3 regions of the Cupriavidus sp. GW823-FHT06D04 genome follow, and region 2 is predicted to be linked to each of the others. Evidence: predicted binding sites of a transcription regulator. Region 2 holds the regulator's gene; each other region holds the start of a gene.
The links. The regulator sigma-54, encoded in region 2, starts transcription at its own class of promoters, with help from an activator protein. The targets are predictions, from matches to a motif close to TGGCANGNAANCTGCTTT.
Positions count from the first base shown of each region.

Region 1 (6,894 bases), on a different contig from region 2:
CGCTGGCCACGTGTTCGGTGACCGCCGCGCAATGCGTGCGCACCGCCTCGGCACACAGCAGCGCCGAGGCGGGATGCCCTTCCGGCACCGGGCTCAGCCAGCCGGCACCCGGCCGCATCTCGTTACCTGTGCCCTGGCGGTCCATGCCGGGCTTGCCATCCTCGGGAAACATCGTCATTCGTTCAACCCCCTGCCCTTTGCCAGGGCCAGTTCGTTCGCATCCGGCGGCGTGTAGTGCGTAAAGTAGCCGGCGGCCACCTTGGCATCGATCTCGACACGGGCATCGGCGGGGATCAGGGCCTCGGGGATGGCCACCTGCTCGACCACCTCGATGCCCTGCGCCACCAGCGCGCCATGCTTCATGTTGCTCATCGACGCCCAGCGGTCGATGCGGCGGATGCCCAGCCAATGGAACACATCCGGCATCAACTCCTGGAAACGCATGTCCTGCACGCCTGCCACGCATTCGGTGCGGGCAAAGTAAGTCTCGGCACGGTCGCCGCCCACCTGCCGCTTGCGGGCGTTGTAGACCAGGAACTTGGTCACCTCGCCCAGCGCGCGGCCCTCCTTGCGGTTGTAGACCACCAGCCCGACACCGCCCTGCTGCGCCATCTCGATGCACACCTCGATGCCATGTGCCAGATACGGCCGGCAGGTACAGATGTCTGACCCGAACACATCCGATCCGTTGCATTCATCGTGCACGCGGCACGCCACGCGGGTCTCGGGCTTGCCCAGCTGGCTGACGTCGCCGAAGAAGTACAGCGTCATGCCGCCGATGGGCGGAAGGAACACCTTCAGGTCCGGCCGCGTCACCAGTTCCGGGAACATGCCGCCGGTCTGCTCGAACAGGCTGCGGCGCAGCACGCTTTCCTTGATGCCGAAACGGGCCGCCAGCCCGGGTAGGTACCACACCGGGTCGACCGCCGCCTTGGTCACCCGCACGTCGCCATTGGCATGGAGGATGTCGCCGTCGGGCTTGAGCCGGCCGGCCGCAATGGCCGACACCAGCTCCGGCATGTTGATATGCGCACGGGTGACGGCGATGGTCGGGCGAATATCCACGCCGGCCGCGATGCGGTCGGCAAAGACGGTGGAAACCAGGTGGCCCCAGGGATCCAGCGAGACAATTTTCTCCGGGTCGCCCCATTGCGGATGCGGCCCAATGGCTTCCGCCGGCGCGGTATCGGTCAGGTCGGTGCGATGGTCGCGCTGCAAAGCGCCCGCGGCAACCGCCAGGGCCCGGTAGATGGCGTAGGCGCCAGCATGAGTGCCGATCACATTGCGCTGTGCCGGATTCGCCAGGCTGGCGATGACCGGCCCGCGCTCGGCCGCCGTGGGGGCGCCCCAGTGGATGGGCTCGGCCGGCTTGTCGCGGCGTGCGTGTGAGGTGAGGACGATATGGTCGGACATGGCACCCTCGGTTCCCGATGGAATCCTGACCAAATGGTCAGGTTTACGATTCCATACTAGGCAACCTTTGTGCCATCGCCCAATGCCCGTTTACGCGAGTGTTGCGGCAATGTGTGTGGCGCCGAACGCAAGTCCGCGCTGGCGGCATGCACGCATCGCGTGCCGGCGGCGGGACATCGCGGGTGCATACGCACCAACAAAAGGCGCGCACGGCCATGCGGGCACGGCGCCGTCCGGGGCAAACCGTGCCGCCGCTGCGCGGCAGTGCCTGCAAGCATTACACGCTTTGCCGGCCGGCGGGGTCGCGGCCGTTGCCCAGCAGCGCACGCAGCGCCGCCAGCGGCTGGGCGCTTTCGATGTAGCGATAAAACAGCACGCCGGCCACATTGCTGAGCCCCCACGCGGCAACCATGCCGAGCGCGTTCAGCACCGGCTGGCCCGGCGCCAGGTTCGACACCAGCGCGTTGACCAGCAGGCAAACCGGAAAGTGAACCAGGAACACCGAATAGGAAATGCGCCCGAAGAAGCCGACCACGCGCGCCCGCGGCCAGCGCTCCAGCCAGCCGCCGCGGCGCGCCACCGCCAGCAGCAGCGCAGTGGCAAGCGCCACCGCGATGCGCAGCCGGAAATCCACCGCCAGCGCCGCCAGCGCGACCGCGCCGATAAGCAGCAGCGGCAACACCGGGCGGCCGGGGTTGGACGCCCAGTAGGCCAGCGCCCCCATGCCATAGGCGCCGAAGAAGTACACGGCCCAGATATCCCACGCGGCATCGCGGTTGAACCAGAACAGCGACGCCACCGCCACCAGCGCCACGATGCCGATGCTGGCCCCGGCACCCGCCGGCGCTTTCCCGCCCGCCACGGCGCGCGCGGCCCACAGCGCGCCCAGCAGCAGCGCAAACAGCTGCAGGTCGATAGCCACGTACCAGACCCCGGCCGAGAGCGCATCGACATCGAGCACGTTATGCAGCAGCGTCACGTGCGCCAGGAACTGCAGCAGGCCGGGCGGCGCGGGGATCGAGTCGTGCACCATCCAATGGCGCGCCAGGGCGGCACCGGCAATGCTGAGCAGCAGCGCCGCGGCAAAGGGCACCACCAGCTTCTGGTAGCGCCGCCACAGCACCAGCAGCGGATGCTGGCGGATCTCCAGCCGGCCATGCGGCGCCAGGCTGCGCGCGGCGAGAAAGCCGCTGATCACTAGGAAGACCTGCACAGCGATGCGGGCGTAGTCGTACAGCCAGTCCACCAGCCCCGGGGCCAGCCGATACGCGGTATCGGACATCGGGCCATAGAAGGCCAGGTGATGGAGCACGATCAACTGGGAGCTGACCGCTTTCAGGGCGTCGATGCAAGGCAGGCGCGACGGACGAGGGCTCATTGTTATAGGAATGCTGCAATTGCCACGGAAGGCGCGATTCTACCTGCTTGCACCGGCTCTAATATGGCGCATACGCCACTACCTATAGATTCGTTACACACTGCCCCGGCTTGTTGCGAGTTTGCCGTCGCGGCCCAAAATTCAACTGTCGGGTGGATAGGGGGGACGTCAGGCTTGAACCACGCATTCAAGGGACGTTTCTTTGTGCGCCAGTAGGCTAAGCTACAATCACCATTGCCACTGGGGCCCGCTTATGCAGCACCGCACGCTCTTCTCCCGCGCCGGTCACGCCTTCCGTTGCGGCTTGGCTGTGTGCTCCCTCATCGCCCTTCTGTCCGCGGCCCTGGCGGGATGCGAGGGAGTCCCGCGGGATACCGCGGCGACACCGCCACCGCCCCGTCAACCGATTGCGCCCAGCGACGACGTGTACCCCGCCCCGACCACGGTGCGCGACACGAGACCTGCGGCGCGCACTCCGTAGGCGGCATTTGCCGGCCGCGCCCCAGCAACCGCGGCCTGATTAGCCGGCCGAGCGCTGCAAGCGCATCGATACCGAAAAGCTGTCCGCGGGATGCACCGTCACCGAGACTTCGAACGTCTCGCCGGCCGCATCCATATAGCGCCGCACGATCTTCAGCGCCGCGGCGCCAGGGTCCAGCCTGAGCGCGTCAGCAACGCGCCGGTCGCTGACCGCAACCGCGCGCACATCCTGGTAGATCTCTGCAATCTGCCGGTCATAGCGTGACTCGATCAGCGTGCTGACCAGCGTGTCGGGCGACTCCCGCACCATCTCGCCGATCTCCGCATAGGCAGGATCCACGTAGACATCGGTCCACGCCATCGGCGTGCCGTCCTTGCCGCCATCCATGCGCAGGCTAGAGATGCGCAGCCAACGCGCACCGGGCGCGCAGCCGATTTCCGCCGCGACGTCGGCCGGCACGGCAACCTCCTCGACCGACTGCACCACGCGCAGGTGCTCCGCGCCGAACTGCACCAGGTCATCCACCGACGCCAGCGACGGCCGGAACACCGGCCGCGGCCTGGCCGATTCCACCCGCGTGCCCACGTTCTTGCGCCGCGACACCAGTCCCAGCTGCTGCAACTCCTGCAGCACCGCACGGATGGTGTAGCGGCTGGCCTGGTACTGCTCGCACAGCTCGAATTCGGTGGGCAGCAGCGACCCGACCGCGTAGCGGCCGGTGGTGATCCCCTCGATAAGTTGCCTGCTGATCTCTGCTGGATTGGATTTATTCATGACCGCCTGCCGCGTCACAACCATTGAACGCGGGTTAACCCTCATTTTCTAAATATGTTCGAACATATTTAATGTGGATATGTTCGAACATATTACCGGACTGCCCCTTTCCCCTCAAGGTAGCACCATGACCCTGTTCTCTGCCCCCACCGCCAGCACCGTCGTTGATTCCATCCTGTTCCGCGATGCCTTTGGCACCGCCAAGATGCGCCAGATCTTCTCCGATGTGGCGCTGATCCAGCGCTATATCGACGTCGAGGTCGGGCTCGCCAGGGCCGAGGCCAGGGTCGGCGTGATCCCGGCGGAAGCAGCCGAGGTCATCGCCCGCGAATCGCGCCTGGAGCGCATCGACTTCGACCACATGCGCGAGGAGACCGACATTGTCGGCTATCCGATCCTGCCGCTGGTGCACCAGCTGGTAGCGATGTGCGGCGAGGCCGGACGCTACGTGCACTGGGGCGCCACCACGCAAGACATCATGGACACCGCGGTCGCGCTGCAGGTGCGCGACGCGCTCGACAGCATCGACGCCGATATCCGCGAACTGCGCGGCATCCTGGCCGACCTGGCGGTGAAGCACCGCGACACCCCGATGGCGGGCCGAACCCACCTGCAGCAGGCGCTGCCGGTGACCTTCGGCTACAAGGTGGCGATCTGGCTGGCCATGTTCGACCGCCACCAGCAGCGCCTGGCAGAACTGCGCCCCCGCGTGGCCGTGGTCGAATTCGCCGGCGCCGCGGGCACGCTGGCGTCGCTGGGCGGACAAGGCGACAACAAAGGCTTCGTCGTGCAGGAAGCCCTGGCTGAAGAACTGGGCCTGGGCGTTCCCGCAACCACCTGGCACGTGGCGCGCGACGGCTTTGCCGAGGCAGTGAACCTGCTCGCACTAATCACCGGCTCGCTCGGCAAGATCGCGCTCGACATCATGATCATGGCGTCGACCGAGTTCGCCGAGGTCTACGAGCCCTTCGTCAAGGGCCGTGGCGCCAGCAGCACCATGCCGCAGAAGCGCAACCCGATCTCCAGCGAGCTGATGCTGGCGGCCTCCAAGGCGGTGCGCCAGCACGCCGGCCTGATGGTCGACGCGATGGTGCAGGACTTCGAACGCGCCACCGGCCCCTGGCATGCGGAATGGATCGCCATCCCCGAGAGCTTCATCCTGAGCGCCGGCGCGCTGCACCAGGCCAGGTTCGCGCTGGGCGGCCTGATCGTCGATGAAGCCCGCATGAAGCACAACCTGGGCATCTCCAAGGGCCTGATCGTGGCCGAGGCCGTGATGATGGGCATGGCCCCCCATATCGGCCGCCAGCAGGCGCACGACGTAGTCTACGACGCCTGCCGCACCGTCAACGAACACGGCGGAACGCTGGCCGACGCGCTCGCCGCGCTGCCCGAGGTCACCCAACACTTCGACCGCGCCACCATCGACCGCATGACCGATCCGGCCAACTACCTGGGCCTCGCGCCGCAGATGGTCGACCGCGCCATTGCCCTTTCCAAGCAATCCGCAGCCTGAAACCGCAGACCAGTCGCCCGGCATGCCGCTGAACAAGGCACAGGCGATCTGCCATCACAAGAACACCGACACAGGAGACAAACCCCATGAACCCCATCAGCAAGCTGGCCGCGTGCGCGGCACTGGCCATCGCCACGGCGGCGGCCGCTACCCCGGCGTTGGCCCAGGCCTGGCCGACCAAGCCGATCACCTGGATCGTCCCGTTCGCAGCGGGCGGACCGACCGACGCGCTGGCGCGCACCATTGCCGAGCGCGTCTCGCGCGAGGTCGGCCAGTCGATCATCATCGAAAACTCGCCGGGCGCCGGCGGCACTGTCGGCGCGGCCAAGGCGGCGCGCGCGCCGGCTGACGGCTACACCATGCTGGTGGGGCACATGGGCTACATGGGCGCGGCCCCCGCGCTGTACAAGAAGCTGCCCTACGACCCGGTCAAGGATTTTGCGCCGGTGTTCCGCTTCCCGGATACGCCGATGGTACTGATGGTGCGCAAGGACCATCCCGCCAAGGACGTGCGCGCGCTGGTCGAGTACGGCAAGAAGAACCCGGGCAAGCTCAATATCAGCAACGCCGGCATGGGCTCCACCTCGCACCTGGTGGCGACGCTGTTCGCCGCGTCGGCGGGTATGCAGGTGTCGCTGGTGCCGTACAAGGGCGCCGGCCCCGCGCTGATCGACGTGATCGGCGGGCAGGTGGATGGCATGTTCGACCAGACCAATACCGCGCTGCCGCAGATCACCGAGTCCAAGGTGCGGCCACTGGCGGTGACCTCGGCCACCCGCGTGGCGCAGCTCAAGGATGTGCCGACGCTGGCGGAGTCGGGGCTGCCCGGCTTTGAAGCCAGCACGTGGTACGGCATCTACGCGCCCAGGGGCACGCCGCAGGCCGTGGTCGACAAGATGCAGCAGGCCTACCTGAAGGTGATGAGCGACAAGGCCTTCACCGGCAAGATGACCGCACAGGCAATCCAGATGCTGCCGCCTGAGCAATACACCGCCGCGGCGCTGGGCAAGCACACCCAGTCCGAGATCACCCGCTGGAAGACCGTGGCGGCCAAGGCCAACATCTCGCTGGACTGAGCACCATGTCCGGATTGCGCATAGAACACGACGCCTTCGGGCCGGTCGACATCCCCGCCGACCGCTACTGGGGCGCCCAGACGCAGCGGGCGCTGGCGATCTTCGAGGTCGGAGAAGAACGCTTCCCCGCCTGCCTGGTCCACGCCTTCGGCGCGCACAAGATGGCGGCGGCCAAGGCCAACCTGCGCTGCGGCGTGCTGGATGCCGCAATCGCCGAGGCCATCATCGCCGCCGCGGCCGAGTTGCGCAGCGGCCA
Region 1 covers NZ_JBXAHL010000024.1:75,215-82,108, forward strand. Annotated here, with positions in the region: gene AC1Q7H_RS25480 (URC4/urg3 family protein) at 1-178, opposite strand, end outside; gene AC1Q7H_RS25485 (GTP cyclohydrolase II) at 175-1,413, opposite strand; gene AC1Q7H_RS25490 (acyltransferase family protein) at 1,691-2,791, opposite strand; gene AC1Q7H_RS25495 (GntR family transcriptional regulator) at 3,312-4,046, opposite strand; gene AC1Q7H_RS25500 (class-II fumarase/aspartase family protein) at 4,174-5,562, shown strand; gene AC1Q7H_RS25505 (tripartite tricarboxylate transporter substrate binding protein BugD) at 5,649-6,638, shown strand; gene AC1Q7H_RS25510 (class II fumarate hydratase) at 6,644-6,894, shown strand, end outside.
Region 1: AC1Q7H_RS25485 (GTP cyclohydrolase II) is a predicted target of sigma-54. The motif match lies at 1,471-1,488, and genes of this name have one in related genera.

Region 2 (6,894 bases):
ATTTGCGCTGCGGCCATCTGGTACTTGACCGCTTCGCGGTCGTGGCCTTGCACGCGATCCTTGTAGCGGATCACCTGACGGTCCAGCTTGTCGACGAGTGCGTCGATCGCTGCATATAGGTCTTCGTGATGCGCCTCGACAAAGATGTCCTTGCCCTTGAGATGTAGATTAATTTCCGCGTACTGACGCCGGTCCTTTTCCTTGTGGTTGTCGACAGAGAGCAGCACGCTAACGCCAATGACCTGATCGAAATGCCTGACGATTCGCTCCAGCTTCGTTTCCACGTACTCACGCAGAGGGGGCGTGATGTCCAGGTGGTGTCCACTGATCTTGAAGTTCATAGCGCTTCTCCTTCTGAAAGAGCCTCACCAGGCAGGCGGTGGGCTCGGCTACAAAGACTTGCGGAGATTGACTGCGGGGATCTTCAGGGCTTCGCGATACTTGGCAACAGTGCGGCGCGCAACAACAAAGCCTTGCTCACCCAGCAGTTCGGCAATGCGACTGTCGGAAAGGGGATTCCTCGGGTCTTCGGCTCCTATCAGTTGCTTGATCAAGGCGCGGATGGCCGTTGATGAAGCCGCGCCACCGGTTTCGGTGGACACGTGGCTGCCGAAGAAGTACTTCAGTTCGAAAGTACCCATCGGCGTTGCCATGAATTTATTGGTCGTCACCCGGGAGATGGTTGACTCGTGTAAACCCAGTGTATCGGCAATCTCCCGCAAAACCAAGGGGCGCATGGCGATTTCGCCGTGACTGAAAAAGTTCTTTTGACGCTCGACAATGGCCTGCGAGACACGCAGGATTGTGTCGAACCTTTGCTGGATGTTCTTGATCAGCCAGCGCGCCTCTTGCAGCTTTTGCTGCAGTCCGGCCGTGCCGGACTCACCCTTCGCGCCACGCAGGATTTGGGCATACATATCGTTGATGCGCAGCCTCGGCATCACATCCGGATTGAGCTGCGCGATCCAGCCGCCGCCACCCTTGCGCACGAACACGTCCGGCACCACAAAGTCCGCTTCCGGGCGGCTGTACGCATGGCCGGGGTAGGGCGCCAGCGAGCGGATCAGTTCGTGTGCGGACTTCAGTGCCACTTCATCTACCTGCAGCGCCTTCTTCAGCCGCGTGTAGTCGCGTACTGCGAGCAACTCCAGGTGATTGCTAACGATGTTCAGCGCCAGTTCGCGTTGCGGGTGCGTCAGGCGTCGCAACTGCAGGGCCAGGCACTCGGCGGCGTTGCGCGCACCCACGCCGGGCGGGTCGAAACTCTGCAGCAGCGTGAGGATGGCGTGGACTTCGTCGATCTCGAACTCGAGTTCTTCCGGCAACTCCGTGCAGATCTCCTCAAGCGATGCGCTCAGGTAGCCATCGTCGTCGAGCGATTCGATCAGGAAGATGGCCAGGCCTTTGTCGCGCGCCGAGATCTTCAGCGGCGTGAGCTGCTCCATCAGGTACTCGCGCAGCGTGGGCTCGGCCTCGCGCAGCTGCATCGGCGTTTTTTCATCCTCGTCGCCCTGGGGGCGGCGGGCAAAGTCGTCCAGGCTCCAGTCGCCGCTGCCGTAGTCGTCGCCGTTGCCGTTGCCGCTGTCGCCATAGCTGTCGTCGTCACCCGCGCCGTCGGCGCGAGCCTCGCCATTGCCCTGGGGCTCAGCCGGGGCGGGCGCCGGTGCGCTCTGCAGGTTGACCGAGCCGTCGGCCGCCACGCGCAGCGGGCTTTCGATCCAGTCGTTCTCGCGCTCGAGCAGCGGGTTTTCCGTCAGCGCCTGTTCGACCTCTTGCTGCAGTTCCAGCGTGGAGAGCTGCAGCAGCCGGATCGACTGCTGCAGTTGCGGGGTCAGGGCCAGATGCTGGGAAAGACGGAGCTGTAGCGACGGTTTCATGCGAGCTATTCTATGCGCATCTTTCCGTTGTTGGAACGGAAATTGCTATCGCTTATGCGGTCCGATCGCCGCTGGCTGTGGGAGGGCCCACGCGCGCCCGCGAAGAGGCCTGCCGCTCGCGGGCAGGCCGTTAAGTCACATGCGGAAGTTCTCGCCCAGGTAGACGCGCCGCACTGCGTCATTGGCGATGATTTCCTCGGGCTGGCCCGCGGCCAGCACCGTGCCTTCGCTGATGATGTAGGCGTGGTCGCAGATGCCGAGCGTCTCGCGCACGTTGTGGTCGGTGATCAGCACGCCGATATTGCGTGCCTTGAGGAAACTGACGATGCGTTGGATCTCGCCCACGGCGATCGGGTCCACGCCGGCGAAGGGTTCGTCCAGCAGGATGAAGCGCGGCGACGACGCCAGCGCGCGCGCGATTTCCACGCGGCGGCGCTCGCCGCCCGACAGCGACAGCGCCGGGTTGTTGCGCAGGTGCGCGATCTGCAGGTCGTCGAGCAGCGAATCCAGGCGGCGCTCGATCTCGGTCTTGGGCAGCGGCTTGCCGTTGCTCACCTGAAGCTCCAGCACCGCGCGGATGTTCTCTTCGACGTTGAGCTTGCGGAACACCGAGGCTTCCTGCGGCAGGTACGACAGCCCCATGCGCGCGCGCTCGTGGATCGGCAGGCCGCTGATGTGGTCGCCGTCGAGCACGATATCGCCTTCGTCCAGCGCCACCAGGCCCACGATCATGTAGAACGAGGTGGTCTTGCCCGCGCCGTTAGGCCCGAGCAGGCCGACCACCTCGCCGCTCTTCACGTCGAGCGAGACGTCCTTGACCACCGTGCGCGAGCCATAGCGCTTCTTCAGGTGGCGCACGACCAGCGTGCTGCCGCCGGGAAGGACGGTGGAGGCTTCGACGGAAGGCTTGTCGGCGATGGTTGCGGTATCGGTCATTGGCACGGTCTGGCGTTCAGGCGTTTCTGGCGCGGGCAGGCAAGCCGGCGCCAGGCGTCAGGGTTTGTTGGCAGGCGCGGGCGCCGTCTTCAGGTCCAGCGGCGAGCCGCCATTGCCCGTGGCGCCGGCCTTCTGGTCCTGGCGCGGCGACAGCACCGCGCGCACGCGACCGGACGGATTGGCGGCCGCGGCGTCGCCACTGCCGCCGCCGGCGGCCGTGTAGAACTCCTTGCGGCTGTCGTAGGTCAGCACCGCGCCGCGGATCTCATCGACCTGCTTGGCGCCCTGCAGGCGCGCCATGCGGGCATTGCCGATCAGCTTGGAGTACTCCTGCTTGCCGTCGTACTCGATGCGGTCGCCCCAGCCGTCGATGTATTCGTCGACGCCTTCGCGCTTCTGGCGGATGTAGGCCTGCTTGCCCGGCTTGGCGGTGGCTACCGCGAACTGGTAGCCCTCGGGGTCGGTGCGCAGTTCGGCGGCGTCGGACTTCAGGATCATGGTGCCCTTGGTTAGCACCACGTTGCCGGTCAGCGTATAGATCTGCTTGACGTCGTCGTAGCTGGCGTTGTCCGCCTCCAGCACCATCGGCTTGTCGCGGTCCGCGCGCTCGGCCAGGGCGGGCTGGGCCAGCAGGCCGAAGGCCATGGCCAGGGCGAGCAGAGCCGGGGCGGTGCGTCGACGGGACGATGTCGTCAGGGAAGCAGTCATGTTGGCAGGGGTTGCTTGAGGGCGTCTGGGTACGTTGGTGCGGGTTGGTGCGGCCCCCGGGCCGGGGCTCAGGACCCCGGCGCGCGGCCTGGGGACGGCCCGGTGATGATGGTGCCGCGTACATTGCCGAGCAATTGTACTTCGCGCGTGACGTTGTTGAAGATCAGGCCGTTGGCGGTCATCACCGACGGGCCGCGCGTCAGCTTGACTGGCTTGTCGGTCTTGACGATGTCGTCATTGATCAGCAGCTGGAAATAACTGGATGCGGCGGTCAGCTGCGGGTCCTTGGACACGTCCACGCCCTGCTGGCGCATGACGAAGCCGTTGCCGTACAGGTCGATCACCGAGCCCTCGGCGTTCATGCGGCCCATATCGGCGCGGGCGGTGACCGGCGGGCGGTCCGGCTCGTACGCGCGCATGGCGGGCCGGGTCACTTCGTAGGTCTGGTCGTCCTCGAAATGGACCATGCGCTCGCCGGTGAAGCGGATCTTGGTGCTGCCGTCCGGCGCCAGCTCGGTGGCCGAGAAGCGGTCCATGAAGTAATCAGGCTCATGCTTCTTGGTGCTTTGCGCGGCCAGGTCTTCCTTGGGGGAGTTGATCTGGACCAGCCAGAACGTGCTGCCCGCCACGAAGGCCATCAGCAGCAGCGGCAGCAGCCGCATGACGATGCCGCTGAGGGAGGCGAGGAGTGCCTGCATGGTGTCCTTGGCGTTGTGCCGGTTGTGCCGGGCCCGCGCCCGCTCAGATGACCTTGGCGCGGGTCAGGTCGTGGATATGCAGCGCGCCGGTCAGGCGGCCGTCGTCGTCCACCACCAGCAGCTGGTTGATGCGGTTGGCTTCCATCACCTGCACCGCCTCGACGGCGAGCTGGTTCTCGTTGACCACGTGCGGGTTGCGGTGCATGACCTCGCCGATGGGCACGGTCTTCCAGTCGCGCGGGGTTTCCAGCAGGCGGCGCAGGTCGCCGTCGGTGAAGACGCCGATGGCGTGTCCGTCCGGATCCACCACGGCGGTCATGGCCATGCCCTTGCGGGTGATTTCCATCAGCGCCTGGGCCAGCGGCGTGTTCTCACGCACCTCGGGCACGGCGTTGCCGGTGCGCATCACGTCGCGCACATGGGTCAGAAGCTTGCGCCCGAGCGCGCCGCCGGGGTGCGAGCGGGCGAAGTCTTCCTCGCCAAAGCCGCGCGCGTCCAGCACCGCCACTGCCAGTGCATCGCCGAGCGCCAGCGCCGCGGTGGTGCTGGCCGTCGGCGCCAGGTTCAGCGGGCAGGCTTCTTTCTCGACCGCCGCGTCCAGGTGGACGTCGGCCAGCTTGGCCAGGTTGGAGTCGGGGTTGCCGGTGACCGAGATCAGCCGCGCGCCGATGCGCTTGACGATCGGGATGATCGACAGCAGCTCGCCGGTCTCGCCAGAATTGGAGAAGGCGATCAGCACGTCGTCGCGCGTGACCATGCCCAGGTCGCCGTGGCTGGCTTCGGCCGGGTGCACAAAGAACGCCGGCGTGCCGGTAGAGGCCAGCGTGGCCGCGACCTTGCGTCCGATATGGCCGGACTTGCCAATGCCCGAGACGACCACGCGCCCGGTGCATTGCAGGATCAGCAGCACGGCACGGGCAAAGTCGCCGTTCAGGCGTCCGGAAAGTGCGGAAACCGCATCGGCTTCGGTCTGGAGAGTGTCGCGGGCGAGTCTGAGTGCTCGATCCGCATCGAAATTGGCTATCATGGCGACGAAGTATACCAACGAATGCGATGGCGCCTGGCCCGACCCATGGCGCACGTCGTGCTTGCCGTGCTCGCCGTATTTTGCCGGCAGGGTGCCCGTGCCGGGTCGGACGCGCGCCTGGCCGGTCACCCAGACCGCCTGATGCATTCTCCGCTGGAACTGACCCTGGTGCTGCTGGCCGCCGCCGTCTTCGGCGTGGTCGCATTCCGCATGCTGCAGCTGCCGCCGATGCTGGGCTACCTGGCCGTTGGCATCCTGATCGGCCCGCATGCGCTGGGGCTGGCCAGCGACACCGCGCAGACCAAGTACCTGGCCGAATTCGGCGTGGTCTTCCTGATGTTCTCGATCGGGCTGGAGTTCAACCTGACCAAGCTGCGCTCGATGAAGCGGCTGGTGTTCGGCCTGGGCGGCTCGCAGGTGGTGCTGTCGATGCTGGCGGTGGTGCCGGCCAGCTGGGCTTTCAACTGGCTGTTCCCGCTGTCCTGGCAGGCGTCGGTGGCGCTGGGCGGGGCGCTGGCGATGTCTTCCACCGCGATCGTCTCCAAGATGCTGTCCGAGCGCATGGAGCTGGAAAGCGAGCACGGCCGCAATATCATCAGCATCCTGCTGTTCCAGGATCTGGCGGTGGTGCCGCTGCTGATCGTGATCCCGGCGCTGTCGCGCGATCCGGGCGACCTGATGGTGGCGCTGGGCCTGGCCACGGTCAAGATCGTGGTGGCCCTGGGCGCCATCTTCTTCCTCGGCCAGCGCCTGATGAGCCGCTGGTTCCACGTGGTGGCGGCGCGCCGTTCGCAGGAACTGTTCATGCTGAACCTGCTGCTGGTGACGCTGGGCATGGCGGCGCTGACCGAGCGGCTGGGCCTGTCGATGGCGCTGGGCGCCTTCATGGCGGGCATGCTGATCTCCGAGACGCCCTACCGCCACCAGGTGGAAGAGGACATCAAGCCGTTCCGCGACGTGCTGCTGGGGCTGTTCTTCGTCACCATCGGCATGCTGCTCAATATCCGCGTAGTGCTGGATCACGTATGGCTGGTGCTGGCGCTGCTGGTGGTGCCGGTGCTGTTCAAGCTGGTGCTGATCGCGCTGCTGGCGCGGGTCTTCGGCTCGCGCCAGGGGGTGGCCATCCGCACCGGGCTGGGGCTCGCGCAGGCCGGCGAATTCGGTTTCGTGCTGCTGAACCAGATCGACGGCCTGAACCTGGTCGACCCGGTGCTGATCCAGGTGATCCTGGCGTCGATGCTGCTGTCGATGCTGGCCGCGCCATTCCTGATCCAGTACAGCGACGCCATCGTGCTGCGCTTTACCGCCAACGAATGGCTGATGCAGTCGCTGAACATGACCCGCATCGCCGCGCAGAGCCTGCAGACCGAGAAACACGCCATCATCTGCGGCTTCGGCCGCAGCGGGCAGAACCTGGCGCACATGCTGGAGCGCGAGGGCATCAACTACGTGGCGCTGGACCTGGACCCCGACCGCGTGCGCGAGGCCGCCGCGGCCGGCGATACCGTGGTCTACGGCGACGCCGGCCGGCGCGAGGCGCTGATCGCCGCCGGCATCCACCGCGCCGCCGCCCTGATCGTCACCTATGCCAACACTCCATCGGCGCTTAAGGTGCTGCACCACGTGCAGGAGCTGGCGCCGGCGCTGC
Region 2 covers NZ_JBXAHL010000002.1:123,717-130,610, forward strand. Annotated here, with positions in the region: gene hpf (ribosome hibernation-promoting factor, HPF/YfiA family) at 1-341, opposite strand, end outside; gene AC1Q7H_RS04275 (RNA polymerase factor sigma-54) at 390-1,877, opposite strand; gene lptB (LPS export ABC transporter ATP-binding protein) at 2,013-2,813, opposite strand; gene lptA (lipopolysaccharide transport periplasmic protein LptA) at 2,871-3,521, opposite strand; gene lptC (LPS export ABC transporter periplasmic protein LptC) at 3,590-4,219, opposite strand; gene AC1Q7H_RS04295 (KpsF/GutQ family sugar-phosphate isomerase) at 4,263-5,246, opposite strand; gene AC1Q7H_RS04300 (monovalent cation:proton antiporter family protein) at 5,388-6,894, shown strand, end outside.

Region 3 (6,894 bases), on a different contig from region 2:
CACCAGGAAGCCGTTGGCGGCAAACGTGGCCAGCACGCGGTGTACCACCGCGTAGTGCACGCCGCTGTGCTTGGCCAGCTCGCGCACGCCCCAGGTCGGCTGGCGCACGGTGAAGTGGGTCAGCAGCGCCAGCGCACCGTCCAGTGTCTTGAGTGTCATCGCTTGTTCCTTCGCATCGGGCTGCATGGTACGGGCAAGCGCGGCGCGACTCAATCTTTCGTGCCCCGACTATACCCACGCCGCCCGAAGGGCCGCGATCAGGCCCCCAGCACGATCGCGCCGGGGTCACTAAGATAGCGAGCCATATGCATTGCCCGCGTGCGGCACCAGCCGCCCGCCATCCACCACATGAATCACGACTCTATCCCCAACGGCGCAGGCGTCGCCTGGTCCGTGCTGGACCTGGCCCCCATCCCTGAAGGCAGCGATGCCGGCCAGGCCATGCGCAACTCGCTCGACCTGGCCCGCCATGCGGAGCAGTTGGGCTACCACCGCTACTGGCTGGCCGAGCATCACAATATGCCCGGCATTGCCAGTGCCGCCACCGCCGTGCTGATCGGCTATGTCGCCAACGGCACCAGGACCATCCGCGTGGGTTCGGGCGGCGTGATGCTGCCCAACCATTCGCCGCTGGTGATCGCCGAGCAGTTCGGCACGCTGGCCTCGCTCTACCCGGGCCGCATCGACCTGGGCCTGGGCCGCGCGCCCGGCACCGACCAGGCCACCGCGCGCGCCTTGCGCCGCCACCTGTCGGCCGACAGCGCCGATACCTTCCCGCAGGATGTGGAAGAACTGCAGGCCTATTTCGAAGACGTGCGCCCCGGCCAGCGCCTGCGCGCGGTGCCCGGCGCCGGGCTCAAGGTGCCGATCTGGTTGTTGGGTTCGAGCCTGTTCAGCGCGCAGCTGGCCGCGGCGATGGGCCTGCCGTTCGCCTTTGCCTCGCACTTTGCGCCGGGCTTCATGCGCCAGGCGGTGGACCTGTACCGACGCACCTTCCGGCCCTCCGAAGCGCTGGACCGGCCTTATGTGATGCTGGGCCTGAACGTGTTTGCGGCCGAGACCGGCGACCAGGCGCGCCGCCTGTTCAGCTCGCTGCAGCAGCAGTTCCTGGCGCTGGTGCGCGGCACTCCGGGGCAGCTGCGCGCGCCGGTGGATGATATCGAATCACTGTGGACCGAGAGCGAGGCCGACCATATCCGCCGCTCGCTGGCGTGCTCCGTGGTGGGCGATCCCGACGCCGTGCGTGCCGGCATGCAGCGTTTTGTCGATGACCTGCGCCCGGACGAGCTGATGCTGGCCGGGCAGATCCATGACCACCAGGCGCGCCTGCGCTCGTTCGCCATCGCCGCCGATGCGGCGCGCAGCCTGAAGACCTCATCAGCGCTCTGAGCGCCTGCGATGCTCCGGTATGGCGTGCGCCGCACTTGCGGCGTGCGCCCGTGAGCGCGTCTCCCCTAATCCTGTTTGCGCACCGCCGATCCGCTCGGATACATTAGAAGGTCCGAGACACAGAGAGGCACGGCTCCCGCAGCACGCGCCCGACAGTCCGCCCGATCCACCACCCCATTCATCACCCATGGGGCCGACGGCAGCGACGACAGGAGACAACGATGGACCTGCGGCAACGCGAGCACATCGAGACGGTGGTCCAGGCCACCACATACCTTGCCCCGCCGGCCGTGCTTGCGGACCGGATCGCGCACGACGCCATCATCCAGAACTCATGGCGCCGCTGCGTGCACCAGTACGGCCTGGATCCGTCGCGCATGCAGGAGGCGCGCATCCTGCCGCAGCCGCGCCTGCGCGAACACCAGGAACGTATCGACGACTTCGCGCGCATCGCGCGCCACGGCCTGCAAAGCCTGTATGGGCAGGTGGCGGGCCTGGGCTATGTGGTGCTGCTGACCGATGCGCAGGGAGTGACCGTCGACTATATCGGCGAGGCCCGCAGCGATGCCGCGCTGCGCCACGCGGGCCTGTACCTGGGCGCCGAGTGGAGCGAGAGCGGCGCCGGCACCTGCGCGGTCGGCACCGCCCTGGCCACGGGCCAGGCGCTGACGGTGCACCAGGCCGACCATTTCGACGCCACCCATATCCCGCTGACCTGCACCGCCGCGCCGCTGTTCGACACGCACGGCAACCTGCATGCCATCCTCGACATCTCCGCGCTGACCTCGCCGCAGGCCAAGGACAGCCAGGGGCTGGCGCTGCAGATGGTGCGCATCTACGCCGCGCATATCGAGAACGCCAACTTCCTGCGCGCGCACCGCCGCGACTGGATCCTGAAGCTGAACGTGGCGCCGGAGTTCGTCGACGTCAATCCCGAATACCTGCTGGCGCTGGACGAGGCGGGCCGCATCGTCGGCCACAACCACCGCGCCAGGCTGATGCTGGAAGGCGAGCTGGGTGTTGCACCGGGCGCCACCGTGCTGGGCCAGCGGTTCGAGACGCTGTTCGACGCGCGCCTGGAAGACCTGGGCCATTACGTCTATTCGCGCCCGAGCGAGCAGCGCCTGGTGGCGCTGACCCGCAGCGGCGGCCTGCTGTACCTGAGCGTGCTGCCGCCCGCGCTGCGCTGGCAGGCGCCGCCCGCCGAAACGCAGGTGGAGATGCCGGATGCGCTGGCAGCACTGACCGGCGGCGATGCCGCGCTGCAGCAGCAGTTGCAGCGCGCGGCGCGCCTGGTCGATTCGCCCATCAACCTGCTGATCCACGGCGAGACCGGCAGCGGCAAGGAGTTCCTGGCCAAGGCGCTGCATCTTGCCAGCGCGCGCCGCGGCGGGCCGTTCGTAGCGGTGAACTGCGCGGCGATCCCTGAAACCTTGATTGAAAGCGAATTGTTCGGCCACCTGCCCAACAGCTTCTCCGGCGCAGGCCCGCGCGGCAAGCGCGGCCTGATCCAGGAGGCCGACGGCGGCACGCTGTTCCTGGACGAGATCGGCGACATGCCGCGCGAGCTGCAGTCGCGGCTGCTGCGCGTGCTGGCCGAGGGCGAAGTGCTGCCTGTCGGCGCCGCGCGGCCGGTGCCGGTGCGGCTGCGGGTCATCTCCGCCACGCACCACAGCCTGGAGCAACTGGTGGCCGACGGGCGCTTCCGCGAGGACCTGTACTACCGCCTCAACGGCGCGCGCTTTACGCTGCCGCCGCTGCGTGCGCGCACCGACCTGGACTGGCTGGTCCGCAAGCTGCTGCAGGAAGGGGGCGCAGAAGGCGGCGAGATCACGCTGTCGCCCGCGGCACGCGAGCGGCTGCACCGCCACCGCTGGCCCGGCAACCTGCGCGAACTGCGCAACGTGCTGGAGTACGCGCGCGCGGTCTGCGCCGACGGCTATATCGATGTGCCGGACCTGCCTGACAGCCTGGCGGGACCCGCTCCGTCCGCCGCCCTGCCGCAGCCAGGGCCCGCCCAGTCACCCGCTGCCGCGCCGTTCGATCCGCACCAGTTGCCGCCGGAAGGCATGCTGCTGATGCAATACCTGCGCGCCTCCGGCTGGAACCTGAGCGCGGTCGCGCGGCAGATCGGCGTCAGCCGCATGACGCTGTACCGCCGCATGGAGCGCTACGGCATCCAGTCGCCCAACCGGCGCGACGGCGGCCCAGAGCCCACCGACGCATAAGCCGGCAGGCAGCACGGCGCACGCGCGCCATCCCTGCGATACGGTTGTCCATCCCCTGTACACCTGCGCTGTGACACCTGTCACAGCGCAGCGTCGCTTTTGCCCTTCCGCCTCGGGGTAATCCCTCGGATCCGACCCCGCTGATACCCCTGTTTCCCCGGTTTTCACTGCCTGCGCGCACTGGCACGGCCATTGCAAATACGCTTGGCAAGACAACGACAACAGGAGACAGGCAATGGGGCACGCAGCAGGCGCCAGCGCGCAGATCGCGCCAGTGGTCGGCATCATCGCCAACCCGATTTCCGCGCGCGACATCCGCCGCGTGATCGCCAACGCCAACAGCCTGCAGCTGGCCGACCGCGTCAATATCGTGCTGCGCCTGCTGGCCGCGCTGGCGTCCTGCGGCGTGGAGCGCGTGCTGATGATGCCCGACCGCGAAGGCCTGCGCGTCATGCTGGCGCGGCACCTGGCACGCCGGCAGGGGCCGGACTCGGGGCTGCCCGCGGTCGACTACCTTGACATGCCGGTCACCGCGCGCGTTGACGACACCCTGCGCGCCGCGCGCTGCATGGCCGATGCGGGCGTGGCCGCCATCATCGTGCTGGGCGGCGACGGCACCCACCGCGCGGTGGTGCGCGAGTGCGGCGCGGTGCCGATCGCGGGCCTGTCGACCGGCACCAACAATGCCTACCCCGAAATGCGCGAACCCACCATCATCGGGCTGGCCACCGGCCTCTATGCCACGGGCCGCATTCCCCCTGCGCAGGCGCTGGCGTCGAACAAGCGGCTCGACATCGTCATCCGCGACGGCAACGGCGGCTTTCGCCGCGATATTGCGCTGGTGGATGCGGTGATCTCGCACGAGCACTTCATCGGCGCGCGCGCCTTGTGGAAGACCGACACGCTTGCCGCCGTCTACGTGTCCTTTGCCGACCCCGAGGCCATCGGCCTGTCATCCATCGCCGGGCTGCTGGAGCCGGTGGGCCGGCGCGAAGAGGGCGGCCTCGCGATCGAGCTGGCCGCCCCCGGCGAAGGCGAATTCGACCTGTGCGCGCCGATCGCACCCGGCCTGATGTGCACCGTGCCGGTGGCCGGCTGGCAGCGGCTCGAACACGGCCGGCCCCATCGCGTGCGCCAGCGCAGCGGCATTGTCGCGCTGGACGGCGAGCGCGAACTGGCCTTCGGGCCGGACGACGAAGTCACCGTCACCCTGCATGACCACGCCTTTCGCAGCATCGACGTCGCGGCCTGCATGCGCCATGCCGCGCGCCACCACCTGATGCGCCGCCTGCCGCGGCACGCCGCGGCGGGATGACGCGCGGGCACCGCGTCCGCCCGCTTTTCCCCTTTCTTGAAGTGCAACACCTGAAAACGAAGGAGACAGACATGACAGCCAGAGCTTCTCAAGATTCCGCCGCGCTGCCGCTCGATAAGGAGACGTTGCTGACGGTGTACCGGAAGATGCGCACCATCCGCGATTTTGAAGAACGCCTGCACGTGGACTTCGGGCGCGGCGACATCCCGGGCTTCGTCCACCTGTACGCGGGCGAGGAAGCCGCGGGCGTCGGCATCCTGCACCACCTGAACGATGGCGACCGCATCGCCAGCACGCACCGCGGCCACGGCCACTGCATCGCCAAGGGCGTCGATCCGGTGGCGATGATGAAGGAGATCTACGGCAAGAAGGGCGGCTCGTGCAATGGCAAGGGCGGCTCGATGCATATCGCCGACCTGTCCAAGGGCATGATGGGCGCCAACGGCATCCTGGGCGCGGGCGCGCCGCTGATCTGCGGCGCCGCGCTGGCTGCCAAGTTCCGCGGCAAGGGCGAGGTCGGCATCACCTTCTGCGGCGACGGCGCCTCCAACCAGGGCACCTTCCTGGAGAGCCTGAACCTGGCCGCGGTGTGGAACCTGCCGGTGATCTTCGTGATCGAGAACAACGGCTATGCCGAATCGACCTCGCGCGATTACGGCACCGCGGTGGACAGCTACGTGGACCGCGCCGCCGGCTTCGGCATCCCGGGCGTGACGGTGGACGGCACCGATTTCTTCGCCGTCCATGAAGCGGCCGGCGAAGTGATCCGGCGCGCGCGCGAAGGCGGTGGGCCGTCGCTGCTCGAATGCAAGATGGTCCGCTTCTACGGCCACTTCGAGGGCGATGCGCAAACCTACCGCGCCGCAGGCGAACTCGACGATATCCGCGCCAACAAGGATTGCCTGAAGCTGTTTGGCCGCGCCGTGACCCAGGCCGGCGTGGTCGCGCGCGAAGAACTCGACGCCATCGACCGCGAGGTCGCCGCGCTGATCGAGCATGCCGTGCAGGAGGCCAAGGCCGCACCGCAGCCCGGGCCCGAAGACCTGCTCACCGACGTCTACGTCAGCTACTGATCCGCCACGCGCTAACTCAATATCAGGAGACAAACCATGGCTCGCAAACTGAGCATCAAGCTGGCGATCAACGAGGCGATCGACCAGGAAATGACCCGCGACCCCAGCGTCATCATGCTGGGCGAAGACATTGTCGGCGGCGCCGGCGCGGACGGCGAGAAGGACGCCTGGGGCGGCGTGCTGGGCGTGACCAAGGGCCTGTACGCCAAGCACGGCGACCGGCTGCTGGACACGCCGCTGTCTGAATCCGCTTACGTGGGCGCCGCCATCGGCGCCGCGGCCTGCGGCATGCGCCCGATCGCCGAGCTGATGTTTATCGACTTCATGGGCGTTTGCTTCGACCAGATCTTCAACCAGGCGGCCAAGTTCCGCTACATGTTCGGCGGCAAGGCCGAGACCCCGGTGGTGATCCGCGCGATGGTCGGCGCGGGCTTTCGCGCGGCCGCGCAGCACAGCCAGATGCTGACGCCGCTGTTCACTCATATCCCCGGACTGAAGGTGGTGTGCCCGTCCACGCCGTACGACACCAAGGGCCTGCTGATCCAGGCGATCCGCGACAACGACCCGGTGATCTTCTGCGAGCACAAGAACCTATACGGCCTGGAGGGCGAGGTGCCCGAAGGCGCCTACGCGATTCCGTTCGGCGAGGCCAATATCGTGCGCGACGGCAAGGATGTGTCGATTGTCACCTACGGGATGATGGTGCATCGCTCGCTCGAAGCGGCCGCCACGCTGGCCAAGGAGGGCATCGAGGCGGAAGTGATCGACCTGCGCACGCTCTCGCCGCTGGACATGGACACCGTGCTGGAATCGGTCGAGAACACCGGCCGCCTGGTGGTCGTGGACGAGGCCAGCCCGCGCTGCAATATCGCCACCGATATCTCCGCGC
Region 3 covers NZ_JBXAHL010000008.1:200,438-207,331, forward strand. Annotated here, with positions in the region: gene AC1Q7H_RS13720 (IclR family transcriptional regulator) at 1-159, opposite strand, end outside; gene AC1Q7H_RS13725 (LLM class flavin-dependent oxidoreductase) at 349-1,389, shown strand; gene AC1Q7H_RS13730 (sigma-54-dependent Fis family transcriptional regulator) at 1,611-3,617, shown strand; gene AC1Q7H_RS13735 (ATP-NAD kinase family protein) at 3,853-4,932, shown strand; gene AC1Q7H_RS13740 (thiamine pyrophosphate-dependent dehydrogenase E1 component subunit alpha) at 5,004-6,005, shown strand; gene AC1Q7H_RS13745 (alpha-ketoacid dehydrogenase subunit beta) at 6,042-6,894, shown strand, end outside.
Region 3: AC1Q7H_RS13735 (ATP-NAD kinase family protein) is a predicted target of sigma-54. The motif match lies at 3,799-3,816, and genes of this name have one in related genera.